Regions from separate parts of the Clostridium sp. CM038 genome, predicted to be linked through region 1. Evidence: a T-box and tRNA genes for the amino acid it is inferred to sense, from the RefSeq annotation. Region 1 holds a T-box; the other holds one or more tRNA genes.
The links. A T-box is a leader RNA that pairs with one kind of tRNA and senses whether it is charged. The one in region 1 lies ahead of ACWJKS_RS17430 (glycine--tRNA ligase), so its partner is inferred to be a tRNA-Gly.

Region 1 (7,748 bases):
GAAAAGGAGTTAATTGTAGAGTGGAGAATATCAACTGATGCAAAAAAAACCGCTGACGAGTACGGAATTCAAGCAATGCAATTATTTAATCAGCGAAACATAAGAACAGAACATATTAAAGGCGTAATAATTTCCTCGGTTGTTCCCAATAGTATGTATTCACTAGAACATATGATAAGAAAATATTTCGATTTGAAACCAATGGTAGTAGGCCCGGGGATTAAGACTGGAATAAATGTAAAATATGATAATCCTAAAGAAGTAGGTGCGGATAGAATTGTTAATGCTGTTTCAGCTCATGAAATTTATAAAAGATCATTAATACTAATAGATTTTGGTACAGCTACAACCTTCTGTGCTATAAGCAAAGAGGCTAATTACTTAGGTGGAACTATATGTCCTGGTATTAAAATAGCTTCTGAAGCACTATTTGAGAGAGCGGCAAAGCTACCTCGGGTGGAGCTTGTAAAACCAGAAACAGTTATATGTAAAAATACTGTTGAAAGCATGCAGTCTGGAATAATATATGGATATATTGGTCAAGTAGATTATATTGTTAATAAAATGAAAAGTGAAATGATTAGTATGGGAGAAGAAGAGCCTTTTGTAGTAGCCACAGGTGGACTTTCAAAACTAATAACCAAAGAGTCTTCTGCTATTGATGAGTTTCATCCGAATTTAACCTTAGAAGGCCTTAGAATGATTTATGAGAAGAATAGGGAATAGGTGATTTAATGAAAATATCAAATATTAACTTTGAAAACGATGTTTTTTTGGCCCCTATGGCAGGAATTACAGATATTGCTTTTAGAGGGTTGTGCAAAGAATTAGGGTGTGGTCTACTATATACTGAAATGGTAAGTGCTAAAGGGTTATATTATGGAAGTGACAATACAGAATCTCTTATGCGAATTTCGGGTCAAGAGAAACCTGTAGCCGTTCAGATATTTGGTAATGATCCTAAGATTATGGCTAGTTCCTGTGAAATTTTCAATGCAAGAAGCGATATATGTATGGTTGATGTAAATATGGGGTGCCCTGTTCATAAAATAGTGAAAAATGGAGAGGGATCAGCTTTGATGAAGAATCCTAAACTAGCAGCGCAAATAATAAAAGAAATGAAAAAGGTTTCAACAAAGCCTGTGACAGTGAAGTTTAGAAAGGGATTTGATTCAAATAATGTTAATGCTGTAGAATTTGCTAAATATATGGAGGATGCGGGTATAGATGCTATTGCAGTGCATGGCAGGACTCGCGAACAAATGTATGAAGGCAAGGCTGATTGGGATATTATAAGGGCTGTAAAAGAAAATGTTAAAGTGCCGGTAATAGGTAATGGGGACATATTTTCCGTAGAGGATGCTGTCAAAATAAAGGAAATCACTAATTGTGATGCTATAATGATTGCAAGAGGGTCTAGGGGTAACCCATGGATTTTTAGAGAGATTAAGCAGGCAATAAACGGAGAAAAAGTTATATACCCTACTCCTGAAGAAAAAATAGATATGTGTATAAGGCATTTAAATTTAGCTGTAAAATATTATGAAGAAATTAAGGCTGTTAGAGAAATGAGGAAACATACAGCCTGGTATATCAAAGGGCTTAACAACTGTGCTGAGATTAAGAATGAAATTAATACTAAAAATACTTATGATGAGGTAAAGCAGGTACTTTTGGTTTATAAAAATTATTTGAAGACCATAGAAGCATAATTTAAAAATTAAAACGGGAATTTATATAATTAACACTGAATAAGATAATAGTACATTAATGTATAAGGTGCAGATGTATGAAGCCAATTTTATGTATAACTTCAAATATAGATAATTTATATAATGAATTTGGATTTTTAAGTAAAATTAAAGATAAACTAAAGATGAAAGTAATAAGTAATGAATACATTAAAGAATTAGATATTAAAGTTACGAGTGTAAGGATGCCACCTAATTTTAATAGAAAAGCATATTTAAACAATTTAACTTATGCTAAAAAAATATGTAAATGTAATGAAGTGCAATTATCGCCAAAAACACTGAGGCCTATGGATTATAATTATTTTAATGAATTTCAAAAGCGATTCTTAGCTTTTAGTGTTATAAAAAGTATACAACTTATGATTAGAATGAGAAACAAAAGTTTGAAAAATTGCTGCATTGTTATATATGATGCTGTAGAAATAATAAACTATAATATTATTGTGGAATTAGCAAAGCATTGCAAGTATATTGTATTTTTATCGCCTGATTTGGTAAAAGCTAGAAAGCTTGCAGATTATATTATCGCTAATTTTGGTGTATCTCCTATTGTTACAGATGATGAACTATATGCTGTTAAAATAGCCGATTTTATTGTTTCATCTAAAGACTATGAATTCGGTGATGGGAAATTAGTCTGGTTCTTAGATAATAGTATAAGCACGCCAAAAAATATTATAGCTGTAAATGATGTAAGTTATAATGTGCCTTGGAAAACTTTTAAAGGAGATTTTTCTATCGAACTTTTAGGATCGATATTATGTCAAATGCAAGAAAGTGACATTGAAAAAGCTCTTAAGTATAATGGTATATATCTTAAAAAAATAAAATTCAACAATAATGTAATATATTAGACTATTTTGTTCGTAACATATTGACAATAGTAACGCTCTGATTTATAATGGCTAAATGGTTACATGTATTGTTATTCTAAGAATAAATCTTAGAATCGATAATTTATCAATTTGAACTAATAGTCTTATATTATATAAATTATATGAAATTGCTATATTTCGAGGAAAACAGTATTGTAGTTGGGGTGTAATATGCTAGGGTATTGTTAGTTGATAGTGAATTTTATGGATGTTTACTAATTTATTTAATAAAAATTAAAAAGGGGAGAAATAAATGAGCGTACCAAAACAATATGTAATGACCTATGAGGGAATTACGAAATTAGAGGGAGAATTAGAATTTCTTAAGACTGTCAAGAGAAAAGATATTACTGAAAAAATAAAGGTAGCACTTGGGTATGGGGACTTAACCGAAAACTCAGAGTACGATGAAGCTAAAAATGAACAAGCATTTGTTGAAGGTAGAATAATACAATTGGAAAATATGCTTAGAAATGCAAGTGTTATAGATGAAAACGATATTGAAATAGATGTAGTAAGTATAGGATCTATAGTTAAGGTTAAGGATTATGAGTTTGATGAAGAAGTTGAATTTTATATAGTGGGTTCAGCAGAAGCAGATCCAATGATAAATAAAATATCGAATGAATCACCAGTTGGATGTGCACTCGTTGGTAAGAAATCAGGAGCAATTATAGAAGTTGCAGTTCCAGATGGTGTTGGTAGGTATGAAGTATTGGAAGTGCGACGTGGGTAATTGTTTAAAAATTATTTAATTTTTATAGAACATAGGGGTACTTAACAATTTATAATTGGTAGGTGCCCTAAAGAAATATATACATAGAAGAAATATGGCAGAATAAATGATTAGTAATTATTTTCTGACCTGGGAAAAACAGGAGGGATATTAATGTCGAACGAAAAAAACAATGAAGAAAAAAGCGAAGAGAAAAACTTGCATGAACTTGAATCTAAATATAATGAACAGGTAACCATAAGACGACGAAAATTATCTGCTTTAAAAGAAGAAGGCAAAGATCCATTTGATGTGTACAAAGTTGAAAGAACTCATACATCACAAGAAGTTAAAGAAAATTTTGAGAAATTAGAAGGCGCTCAGGTTATTGTAGCAGGTAGACTCATGTCTAAAAGAGTTCATGGTAAGGCAGGTTTTTCTGATATTCATGATAGATATGGTAAAATACAACTATACATAAAAATAGATGATGTAGGCGAAGAAAAATTAAAAGAATATAAAAGTTTTGACATAGGAGATTTTGTAAGCATAACTGGTACACCTTTTGTTACAAAAACTGGTGAGATATCACTACATATAGTAGATTTTCAGCTTGTAGCGAAGGCTCTAAAACCACTTCCAGAAAAATGGCACGGATTAAAAGATCCTGATTTAAGATTTAGACAAAGAGAAGTAGATATAATAATGAACCCACAAGTAAGAGATACGTTTATGAAGAGAATATCAATAATTAAATATATCCGAGAATACTTAGATAACAAAGGATTTTTAGAAGTTGAAACTCCGATTTTATCCACAGTAGCAGGAGGAGCCGCAGCAAGACCATTTAGTACTCATCATAATGCGCTTGATATTGAGATGTATCTTAGAATTGCAACAGAGCTATATTTAAAAAGACTTATTGTTGCTGGTTTTGAAAAGGTATATGACATGGGTAAAAACTTTAGAAACGAAGGAACAGATATAAGACATAATCCAGAGTTTACAATGATAGAATTATATGAAGCTTATGCAGATTATAATGATATGATGGAAATTACGGAAAATATGATAGCTTACGTTTGTGAAAAGGTTCATGGAACTATGAAAGTAAATTATCAAGGAACTGAGATAGATTTTACACCACCATGGAGAAGAATTACTATGGTAGATGCAGTAAGAGAATATTCAGGGGTGGACTTTGATAAAATAGCTACTAATGAAGAAGCTAGGGTTATAGCTAAAGAAAAGCATTTACAATTTAAAAAAGAATTAGAAAATTGCTCAAAAGCAGATATATTAAATGAATTATTTGAAGTATATGTGGAAGAGAAACTAATTCAACCAACATTCTTATGTGATTACCCTGTAGAAATATCACCTCTTACAAAGAAGAAGAGAGGGAATGAAGAGTTTACAGAGAGATTTGAAGGCTTTGTGTTTGGAAGAGAAGTGTGTAATGCATACTCAGAGTTAAATGATCCAGTAGTTCAGAGAGAGAGATTTATGCAACAAGCAAAAGAAAGAGAACTGGGTGATGATGAGGCTTATTTAATAGATGAAGAATTTATGAGCGCATTAGAAACAGGAATGCCACCAACAGGAGGACTGGGTATAGGAATTGATAGAATGGTAATGTTCTTAACGGATTCTTATTCAATAAGAGATGTTATCCTATTCCCTACAATGAAACCAATCCAGTAGTTTAAAAAAATCAAAGGGGTATTTTAGTTAATCTAAAATATCCTTTTTACTTCTTAAGCGTAATCATCAGTGCTTAAAATCATGAAATTTAAATAAAAAATAAAAAACTATTGAATTTTTAATAGTATATGTTATAATGTTGTTGTAAGCAATAATAATCCGCGATAGCTCAACGGTGGAGCACTCGGCTGTTAACCGATAGGTTGAAGGTTCAAATCCTTTTCGCGGAGCCATTTTTTATTTTTGGAACTCAATATTATAAGAAATCTAATGTATAATAAAATAATTCACTGTGATAAAGAAGAGTAGTAGTAGTACTTCATAAGAGAGGTTGTGGCTGGTGTAAACAATCAAAGTATTATTGTGAAAGGAACTTTTGAGTGTATAGAACTTAAAGTAGGGCATGTGCCAATAAGGGTGGAACCGCGGAAATAATTTTCGTCCCTTGGGGTATAGTCTTTTTTTTGTACGTAAAATAAAAGAGCATGCCTTTATGCGGGTGTGATGGATTGAATTGGTTATATTTAGGGCAAATAGGAAAGAATACAAGATGTAATATTAATATATTTGTAATGACCATTGAGAAGTATATAAAACGAGATATCATTAGATTATAAAAAAATAGGAGGGATTAATATGACATTTGAAAAAAGTATGGATAAAATAGTTGCGTTATGCAAAAACAGAGGGTTCGTATTCCCGGGATCCGATATATATGGAGGGCTCGCTAATTCGTGGGATTATGGTCCTCTGGGAGTTGAATTTAAAAACAATGTTAAAAAAGCTTGGTGGAAAAAATTTGTTCAAGAAAGTCCATATAATGTAGGTGTTGACTGCGCTATACTTATGAACCCAGAAGTATGGGTTGCGACGGGTCACGTTGGAGGATTTTCAGATCCACTAATGGATTGCAAAGATTGCAAAGCTAGATTTAGAGCGGATAAGTTAGTGGAAGACCATATGACGAATCAGGGAGTAGAAGTAGCTAGTGCTGATGGATGCTCAAATGAAGAGTTAAAAGAATATATAGCAAAAAATGAAATAGTATGTCCTAAATGTGGAAAGAAAGACTTTACTGATATTAGAAAATTTAATTTAATGTTTAAGACTTCCCAGGGGATAACAGAAGATGGAAAATCAGAGATATATTTAAGACCAGAAACGGCTCAGGGTATCTTTGTAAACTTTAAAAATGTTCAAAGAGCTTCAAGAAAAAAAGTTCCATTTGGAATAGGCCAAGTAGGAAAGGCTTTCAGAAATGAAATAACACCAGGGAACTTTATTTTTAGAACTAGGGAATTTGAGCAAATGGAATTGGAATTTTTCTGTAAACCAGGTACAGATTTAGAATGGTTTGCATATTGGAAAGAGTATTGTGCTAATTTCTTATATAATTTGGGAATGGAAAAGGAAAATTTAAGATTTAGAGACCATGGAGAAGAGGAATTATCTTTCTATAGTAATGCTACTTGTGACATAGAATTCTTGTTCCCTTTTGGATGGGGAGAATTATGGGGCGTTGCCGATAGAACTGATTATGACTTAAAGAAGCATATGGAACATTCAGGGAATGATTTAAGTTATCTAGATCCTATTACTAATGAAAAATATGTACCATATTGTATAGAACCTTCTCTGGGTGCAGATAGAGTTGTTCTTGCATTCTTAGTTAATGCATATGATGAAGAAGAACTTGAAGGCGGAGACGTAAGAACAGTGCTTCATTTACATCCAGCACTTGCACCATTTAAGGCGGCTATTCTACCTTTAAGTAAAAAATTATCAGAGAAATCGCTCGAAGTTTTTGCTATGCTAGGTAAAAAATTTAACGTAGACTACGATGAAACCGGAAGTATAGGAAAAAGGTATAGAAGAGAAGACGAAATAGGAACTCCATACTGCATAACCGTAGATTTTGATACGTTAGAAGATAATACTGTAACAATTAGAGACAGAGACACAATGGATCAAATAAGGGTAAGTATAGATGATTTAGAAAAGTTTATAGAAGGAAAACTACAATTTTAAATTTTAAATTGGAATAGTTAGTTTGGTTTAGAGAATGGCGTGTAGTATATAATGAGGCTTGAGTAGGCTGTGGTTATACTATGCGTTGTTTTTTTATAGAATAAATCTAAAAAATTATAAAATAAATTTGTAAAATAAATAATATAATATAAAGTATATGGAGATTACATGGAGGGTTATATGAAAAAGGATTTCAATGAATTTAAGGAATTTATAAAAGGAAAAAAAGTTGGAGTTGTAGGTATAGGAGTTAGCAATATTCCTTTAATACATTTTCTAGTGAAGCTTAAGGCAGTTGTTACAGCTTTTGATAAAAAAACTTATAGTTTACTGGGACAGGTAGCAATAGATTTCGAAGAAGAGGGCGTGAAGCTGGTATTAGGGGAAGATTACTTAGATGATCTAACGGGGTTTGATGTTATTTTTAAAACACCATCTATGAGAGTAGATAACCCTGCTCTTTTGAAAGCAAAAAAAGAAGGAACATATATAACTTCCGAAATGGAAGAGTTCATAAAATATTGCCCGGCTAAAACTTACGGCGTAACTGGTAGTGATGGAAAAACAACTACAACTACAATAATATATAATATATTAAAAAAAGAAGGATATAAAACTTGGGTTGGAGGCAATATTGGTACACCACTGTTCGCAAATATTGAAGAAATAACC
Region 2 (7,748 bases), 760 kb from region 1:
CTCTTTAGAATACTTACATAAGGAATCTAAAGCATCTGGCCTTGAAAAATCTAAAATCACATCTATATCATTTTCGCATTCAAGTATGCTGTCATAGCATGTATAGCCTAAATTAAATGAATTTTTATCAACACCTGCAACAATTGAAATCGTTGTTGATGCTTTAGCCATTTCAGAAATAACTTTGCCCATCTTTCCATTGCAGCCATTTAGAAGCATTCTAATCATTTGATTTCCTCCTTTAAAGGGATATTATATGCTTTTAATTCTTTTTTTAGAATCTGTAAATTTATTTCATCCATTTCACATAGTGGTAGTCTTAAAGCCCCGACTTCCATTCCCATAAGATTCATAGCTGTTTTTACAGGGATAGGATTAGTTTCTATGAATATAGAGCCATTAAGAGGAAGATACTCCAATTGTATTTTTAGAGCTTTTGCATGCTCGCCTTTTAAATATAATTCACACATGTTATGAATCACTGTAGGAATTATATTTGAAAGAACAGATATAACTCCGATACCTCCTAAGGAAAGTATAGGTATAACTTGGTCGTCATTACCTGAATAGATATCTATTCTATCTCCGCAGAGTGCTTTAATCTGTGCTATCTGACTTATATCGCCGCTCGCTTCTTTAATTGCTACAATGTTTTGTACTTCGCATAATTTTAGAAGTGTGTTTGGAGTAATATTAAGACCTGTTCTCGAAGGAACGTTGTATATTATTATTGGTGAAGTTACACTATTTGCAATTGCTTTGAAATGCTCAACTAAGCCTTTTTGAGTAGTCTTGTTATAGTAAGGCGTAATTACAAGTAATCCGTCTACGCCTATTTTTTCTGCCCATCTACTCATACTTATTGCAGCGGCAGTATTGTTACTTCCTGTGCCCGCGATTACTGGAATTCTCTTATTAACTAGATCAACTACAAATTTTATAGTCTCTTTTCTTTCTTGCTCTGTCATAGTAGAAGCTTCACCTGTAGTACCACATACTACAATAGCATCTGTCATGCTTTTGATATGCCATTCTATTAATTCTTCGAGTTTTTTAAAATCTACGCCTCTTTCATTAAACGGAGTGACTATTGCAACACCAGAACCTTTAAAAATACTCATAAGATTACCTCCTAGTAGTTTATACTATATAGTTATTAATTTAGATCGCTTTTAGTGAAGCATTTCGTAATATTCTTCATAATGAATTAGGAAACACATAAATTATCACTAAAATATTTTTCTTCATTAGATTATATTATATAGCCCATATGTAAAAATATATATACTTAAAAAAAAAAAACTGAAAATCAGCAAGGTATAATTTAATGGGTATATTTATAAAACTGTAATTTAAATCATATTATGATTAAATAACGGGTAATATTTATTTTTTATTATGAATAAAAAAACCTCAAATTGTAAAAAATATAAGATATTACAATTATAATTAGGAGGTATATGATGGGTAAAACACCTTTGAAAAAAGTTATAAAAGCTAAGTTAAGAACAAATAAAGAGTTAACTAAAAACGAAATGCTAAGAGAATCGTTAAAATATGAAATAGCGGAAGAATTAGGATTAACAGAAAAGATAGATGTGGATGGTTGGAGTGGATTAACAGCAGAAGAAACAGGAAGAATTGGAGGCTTAATGACAAAAAGAAAGAAAGCCATAAATCTCCCTAAAAACAAAGATTTTTAAAGATATTAAGCAAATTAATTTGGACAATATTTGGTATATAGGTTAGTATATTATATACCATTATAGTATTAAGAGGAATATAAAGGAGAAATGTTAATATGAACTGTTACAAAGAGTTTGCTTGTATATATGATGAATTAATCAATTCTGATATTGATTATAAAACATGGGCTTCCAAAATATTATGTATTTGCAAAGAGCATCACTTAGATATGGAGAGTTATTTAGATTTAGCCTGTGGTACAGCAAATCTTACTATAGAAATTGCAAATGAGTTTAAGCATACCTGGGCAGTTGATTTATCTTGTGATATGTTAAGTCAAGCAGAGAAAAAGATGAGGGATGCTCGGGTAGGAGCAAAATTTGTATGCCAAGATATTTGTGAATTGAATTTAGATAATACTTTTAACCTTATAACTTGCGGATTAGATTCTAGCAACTATATATTAAAAAAAGAAAATTTTAAAAAGTATTTATTAGGCGCTTATGATTTATTAAAACAGGATGGGTTATTCATCTTTGATATTAACTCTTATTATAAACTTACCAATGTGCTTGGTAATAATATTTATAATTACGATAGTGATGATGTAGTGTATATTTGGGAAAATTATTTAGAAAATGATATAGTACAAATGAATTTAACTTTTTTTGTAAAAGAAGGACAAGTGTTCAGACGCTTTGATGAGCAACACTCTGAAAGGGCTTATAAAGAAGAATATGTAGAAAGTGTTATAAAAGAAATTGGGTTCGAAATAATTAAAAAGATGGATAACTATGAAGATAAAGTAGTAAGTAAAATCACAGAGCGAATATGTTACGTACTTAAGAAGTAAAAAACAAAAATAGTTTACAGGAGGCTAGTATATGGATAAATTGGTTAGAGCTACTGCAAAGGAAGGCCAGGTTAGAATAGTCGCAGCAATAACTACGGGTTTAGTAAATGAGGGAGTTTCTATGCATTTGTGTGCACCCACGGCAGCAGCTGCTTTTGGTAGGATGCTAACGGCTGGTGCTCTTATGGGAAGCATGTTAAAGTCGCAGCAAGATAGTTTAACACTTCAAATTGATGGCGGAGGAGAAGCGAGAGGCGTGGTAGTAACTGCACATGCTGATGTAAGTGTAAAAGGGTACATAGGAAACCCTAATGTAGATTTGCCTGCAAACAAACAGGGGAAACTTGATGTAAGTGCTGCCGTTGGTACGGATGGTTATTTAAGGATTATAAGAGATATGGGACTAAAGGAACCGTACATAGGTCAAGTGCCAATCTGTACAGGTGAAATTGGGGATGACTTAGCTTATTACTTTACTGTATCAGAGCAAACGCCGTCTGCTGTGGGACTCGGAGTTTTAGTTGACACGGATATGAGCATTAAAGCTTCAGGAGGTTTTATAATCCAAATGATGCCTGGTGCAGACGAATTTTTAGCTGATATAATAACGTATAGGCTTGAAGAAATTCCATCTATAACTGAATTAATAGCAAAAGGGATGAACATCGAAGAAATTTTGGAATTTATTTTTGAAGATATGGAACTTAAAATACATGAAGAGGTTAAGCCGACGTATAAATGTGATTGCTGCAGGGAAAGGGTTGAGAGGGCCTTAATAAGTATAGGTAAAAAGGATTTAGAAGAATTATATAATGATGGTAAAACCGAAGAACTTAAATGCCATTTTTGTAATGAAAATTATGAATTTAATCATGAAGAAATTGGGCAATTACTTAAAGAAGCTAATTCATAGATAAAAATGCAGCTTTGGATAAAGAGAATATAGTATATGTGGTATTGCTTTTTATAGAAAGCAATACACAAACTATATTCAATAGTAATATATGTTTCAAATCGTAGCAAAGTGGAGTAAATTCGATAAATAGGGAGTATAATTTAAATATACGTGAATATTGACCATATTTATGGTTGACAGCCGTAAGAAAATCTTATAATATAATAAAGTACTCACAAAGTACACATGGACGAGGAAGTTAACAGTAAAGTAAAAAAACAGTTAATACATAAAGTTGTTGACAAGTTTTATGAAATGATGTAAACTGTACTAGTCTGATAAAGATATGTGGGAGCATAGCTCAGCTGGGAGAGCATCTGCCTTACAAGCAGAGGGTCACAGGTTCGAACCCTGTTGTTCCCACCACATATGGCTCAATAGCTCAGTTGGTTAGAGTGCCGCCCTGTCACGGCGGAGGTCGAGGGTTCGAGTCCCTTTTGAGTCGCCATTTGAATTTAGTGAATTTGAAAATTATTAAGGCTGGATAGCTCAGTCGGTAGAGCAGAGGACTGAAAATCCTCGTGTCCCTGGTTCGATTCCTGGTCTAGCCACCAGTGTTGCGGAAGTGGCTCAGTGGTAGAGCGTCACCTTGCCAAGGTGAACGTCGCGAGTTCGAATCTCGTCTTCCGCTCCAACTATAATTATGAATAATGGCGCTATAGCCAAGCGGTAAGGTCAAGGTCTGCAAAACCTTTATTCCCCGGTTCAAATCCGGGTGGCGCCTCCAAAACAATAAAAAGTAGTCTAAATGCTGATATTTCAGCATTTAGACTACTTTTTTTATTTCAGTATATTTTGGATTCGTTAGACTCTAAAAATACTACCTCTATCGATTAGTTTTCCATTTCTCAAAAATACAGGTTCTACCTTATGCTTATTTAAAAAATTTAATACTTCTTTCCCATACAAATAATGATCTAAGTGACCATAAAAAGCTAAGACATTATCTTCGATAAGACCTGTTACGCCACCTATAAAACCGTAGTTAAGCCCGGGAAGGATAATATCACCAGGTGGAATTAATAAAATATCTATTTTTTCAATGCTTAAAGCCTTAGCGATAGAAACATCACTAGTTATGACTGCATGATCATTTACAATGCAAGTAGAACATTTTGTATAACCTTGCTTAACGTTTATTAATTTTCTTGTTTTTAATAGTGACAAAAGATTAGTATCAGTAAAATTAACTGAGTGAATAAAAAGATTGCCTAGGCTTAATGAATTGAGACATATGTCATAAGGGTATTTATCTTTTAAAGTTGAATTTGATTTATAAACTTTATAATTTAACAAAATTAAGCTCAGTATGAATTCATTATCCATGTCTTTATGAACTATAATATCTTTGCCTAAAATATGCATAAGCATATCAGGGTGACCACATACAGCCTCGTATAAAATGTTGCTAGGTGGGCAAATAAGCAAGTTATATCCTCTAGAAACTAAATATTCTTTTTCTTCATTATGAATTCTAAAATCAACAATAATATTTTTCATTACAATACTCCTATTTAATATTTATTTTCTTATGTTTATTTTATAACACAAAGCTATCACAAATTGCAATATGTCGATAATTGTTTAATCTATTTTGCATATACATTAATATTACACACATACTATCTTAGTGAGAAAGGAGTGTGCGAAATGCTTTTATTAACTATTGTATATAATAGGAGTATGGAATGTATTATTGATGAAATTAAAGACATTAAGAAGTGTTTTGAAGATAAAAAAAATTTTTCAGGTATATCGGAAAATATAATAGGGGATACTCACGTAGTAAAGTTTTTTTGTGATGATGACAACTTAAGCGATGCTAGTATCAAAACATTTAATTTGCATGTTGCAAACATGTTATATAAAATAGTTGTAATGGAATTTTGTAAAAAAGGACTCAAAAAATTTTTAGATGAATCTTATTTTTTTCTGCAATATGATGAAATAGAACAAATTAAACCTAGGATACAAGAATACTTGAGTAGTGAGGGCGAAATATCCGGACCTAATGGAGTATATTGTATGAATAGGAAAAATAGTATAATTGATAAGATAACTAAATGTATAGAAGAAAATAATGAAATTAATATAAGTGGATTTTTAACCTTTAGGACAAAAGAGCTAAAGGGAGATTTAGAGTGCATAGTGGATAAAGTTGTGGAAGAGTATATGGTAGAGAAAGAATATAATGAGTTTATAAAATTGCTTAAATACTTTGTTGATGTTCAGGATAGTAAGGTAGATGAGATTAATATTCTAATTGAAAAAAACGGAAATTATCGTTTAACAGATGAAGAAGGTAATGATTTAGTAGGAAATATGATGATGGAGTTACCGGATGTTAAATTTGATTCAAAAGAAAATCGAGAGGAACTTATTATTAGCACTATGATAACCAATGCTCCTAAAAAAGTAATTATACACTGTGTAGAGCATTGTAAAAATAAAGAACTAATACAAACGATAAACAAGGTTTTTGCAGATAGGGTCTATTATTGTGATAAATGTGTTAAATGTGAAGAGATAAAAAAAGAAACTCTTGTATGGTAGTAAGGCATATTGATATGTGAATAAAATAAATAAAAAAGTGTTGACAAACAAATACTTAGATAGTATACTTTGAATTGTTGTGAGTGAAAATATAAAAAATATTTTAATATAATAGAGTTATCTTTTACAAGAAGAAACAGCCGTTTCTCACCTAACAGTAATGCTAGTTAGGTTAATTAGTAATTTAAATTTGTTACTATTAGGGACGGCATTTTGTCGTCCTTTTAATTGTTTAAATATTATATTTTTATCTAAATACACTTAGGAGGTGAAAATTATTAGTAAAAACAAAGATTTCATGATGAATGAAGAAATCAGGGTTAGAGAAATAAGAGTTATTGGAGCTGATGGTTCTGCATTGGGTATCTTGAATACTAAAGATGCGTTGAATCTTGCGGAAGAGAAAGATTTAGATTTAGTTATGATGTCTCCTACCGCGAAACCTCCAGTATGTAGAATAATGGATTTTGGTAAGTTTATCTATGAGCAACAGAAAAAAGAAAAAGAAGCTAAAAAGAAACAAAAAGTTGTTAATCTTAAAGAAATACGATTAAGTGCAACAATAGAAGATCATGATATTGCAATTAAGGCTAGTAATGCTAAAAAATTCTTGTTAGATGAAGATAAGGTAAAGATAACCGTAAGATTTAGAGGTAGAGAAATTGAAAACTCAAAAGTCGGACATAAGATATTAAAATCTTTTGTAGAAAAAATCGGTGATGTTTATATTGTTGAAAAACCAGCGAGACAAGAGGGAAGAAATATGATAATGATTTTAGCTCCCAAAAAAGCATAACTGAGAGGAGGAATTTTATTATGCCTAAAATGAAAACACATAGAGGCGCAGCAAAAAGATTTAAGAAAACAGGAACAGGTAAGTTAAAAAGAGCTAAAGCTTTTACAAGTCATATATTAACAAAGAAAAGCCCGAAAAGAAAAAGAAACCTTAGAAAAACAGCATATGTTTCAACAACTCAAATAAAATCGATGAAGAAATTGTTACCATACTTATAATTGAATGGTGATTAGGAGGTATATTAAATGGCAAGAATTAAGCGAGCAGTTAACTCTCGTAAAAACCATAAAAAAGTATTAAAGCTTGCAAAAGGCTACTATGGTGGTAGAAGTAAGTTATTTAAAACAGCTAATGAAGCAGTAATGAGAGCACTTAGAAATGGTTATATCGGAAGAAAATTAAAGAAAAGAGATTTTAGAAAACTTTGGATAGCTAGAATCAATGCTGCTACAAGGTTAAATGACCTTTCATATTCAAGATTCATGAATGGAATGAAACTTTCAGGCATAGATATTAACAGAAAAATGCTTTCTGAAATTGCAATAAATGATCCAAAAGCTTTTGCTGAATTAGTAGAAGTTGCAAAAAAACAATTACAAGCATAAAAATTATTTATTCAAAAATGTAGCCATACGGCTGCATTTTTTATTGCATTTTTGACAAAAACATGTAAAGTGATATAATTAGTAAAACATCATAGTTGAAAATTTAGAGGTGAATAATTTGAAATTAGATATTAAAGATCTTAAAAAGAAAAGCATATATACTCCTGTTCGGATACTTGCATTAGGGTTTGCTATAGTCATAGTCATAGGGGCTATACTATTAAGCCTACCTATAGCTTCGCAAAGTGGTAAAATTACGCCTTTCATAGATTGTATATTTACCTCTACATCTGCTGTGTG

Region 2: it has a tRNA-Gly gene. The T-box ahead of ACWJKS_RS17430 (glycine--tRNA ligase) is inferred to sense a tRNA for this amino acid. The anticodon was not compared.

What each region holds. Positions count from the first base shown of each region.
Region 1 is NZ_CM143651.1:3,785,712-3,793,459, reverse strand. It holds gene ACWJKS_RS17460 (type III pantothenate kinase) at 1-726, shown strand, start outside; gene dusB (tRNA dihydrouridine synthase DusB) at 735-1,712, shown strand; gene ACWJKS_RS17450 (Rossmann-fold NAD(P)-binding domain-containing protein) at 1,790-2,608, shown strand; gene greA (transcription elongation factor GreA) at 2,883-3,365, shown strand; gene lysS (lysine--tRNA ligase) at 3,519-5,048, shown strand; tRNA gene ACWJKS_RS17435 (tRNA-Asn) at 5,207-5,281, shown strand; T-box leader at 5,332-5,497, shown strand; gene ACWJKS_RS17430 (glycine--tRNA ligase) at 5,685-7,076, shown strand; gene murD (UDP-N-acetylmuramoyl-L-alanine--D-glutamate ligase) at 7,257-7,748, shown strand, end outside.
Region 2 is NZ_CM143651.1:3,029,553-3,037,300, reverse strand. It holds gene dapB (4-hydroxy-tetrahydrodipicolinate reductase) at 1-228, opposite strand, end outside; gene dapA (4-hydroxy-tetrahydrodipicolinate synthase) at 225-1,121, opposite strand; gene ACWJKS_RS13940 (small, acid-soluble spore protein, alpha/beta type) at 1,464-1,703, shown strand; gene ACWJKS_RS13935 (class I SAM-dependent DNA methyltransferase) at 1,802-2,539, shown strand; gene hslO (Hsp33 family molecular chaperone HslO) at 2,571-3,452, shown strand; tRNA gene ACWJKS_RS13925 (tRNA-Val) at 3,785-3,860, shown strand; tRNA gene ACWJKS_RS13920 (tRNA-Asp) at 3,866-3,942, shown strand; tRNA gene ACWJKS_RS13915 (tRNA-Phe) at 3,973-4,048, shown strand; tRNA gene ACWJKS_RS13910 (tRNA-Gly) at 4,054-4,128, shown strand; tRNA gene ACWJKS_RS13905 (tRNA-Cys) at 4,147-4,221, shown strand; gene ACWJKS_RS13900 (DUF6873 family GME fold protein) at 4,299-4,994, opposite strand; gene ytxC (putative sporulation protein YtxC) at 5,145-6,047, shown strand; ribosomal protein L20 leader region at 6,170-6,281, shown strand; gene infC (translation initiation factor IF-3) at 6,316-6,843, shown strand; gene rpmI (50S ribosomal protein L35) at 6,864-7,061, shown strand; gene rplT (50S ribosomal protein L20) at 7,089-7,448, shown strand; gene ACWJKS_RS13875 (TrkH family potassium uptake protein) at 7,567-7,748, shown strand, end outside.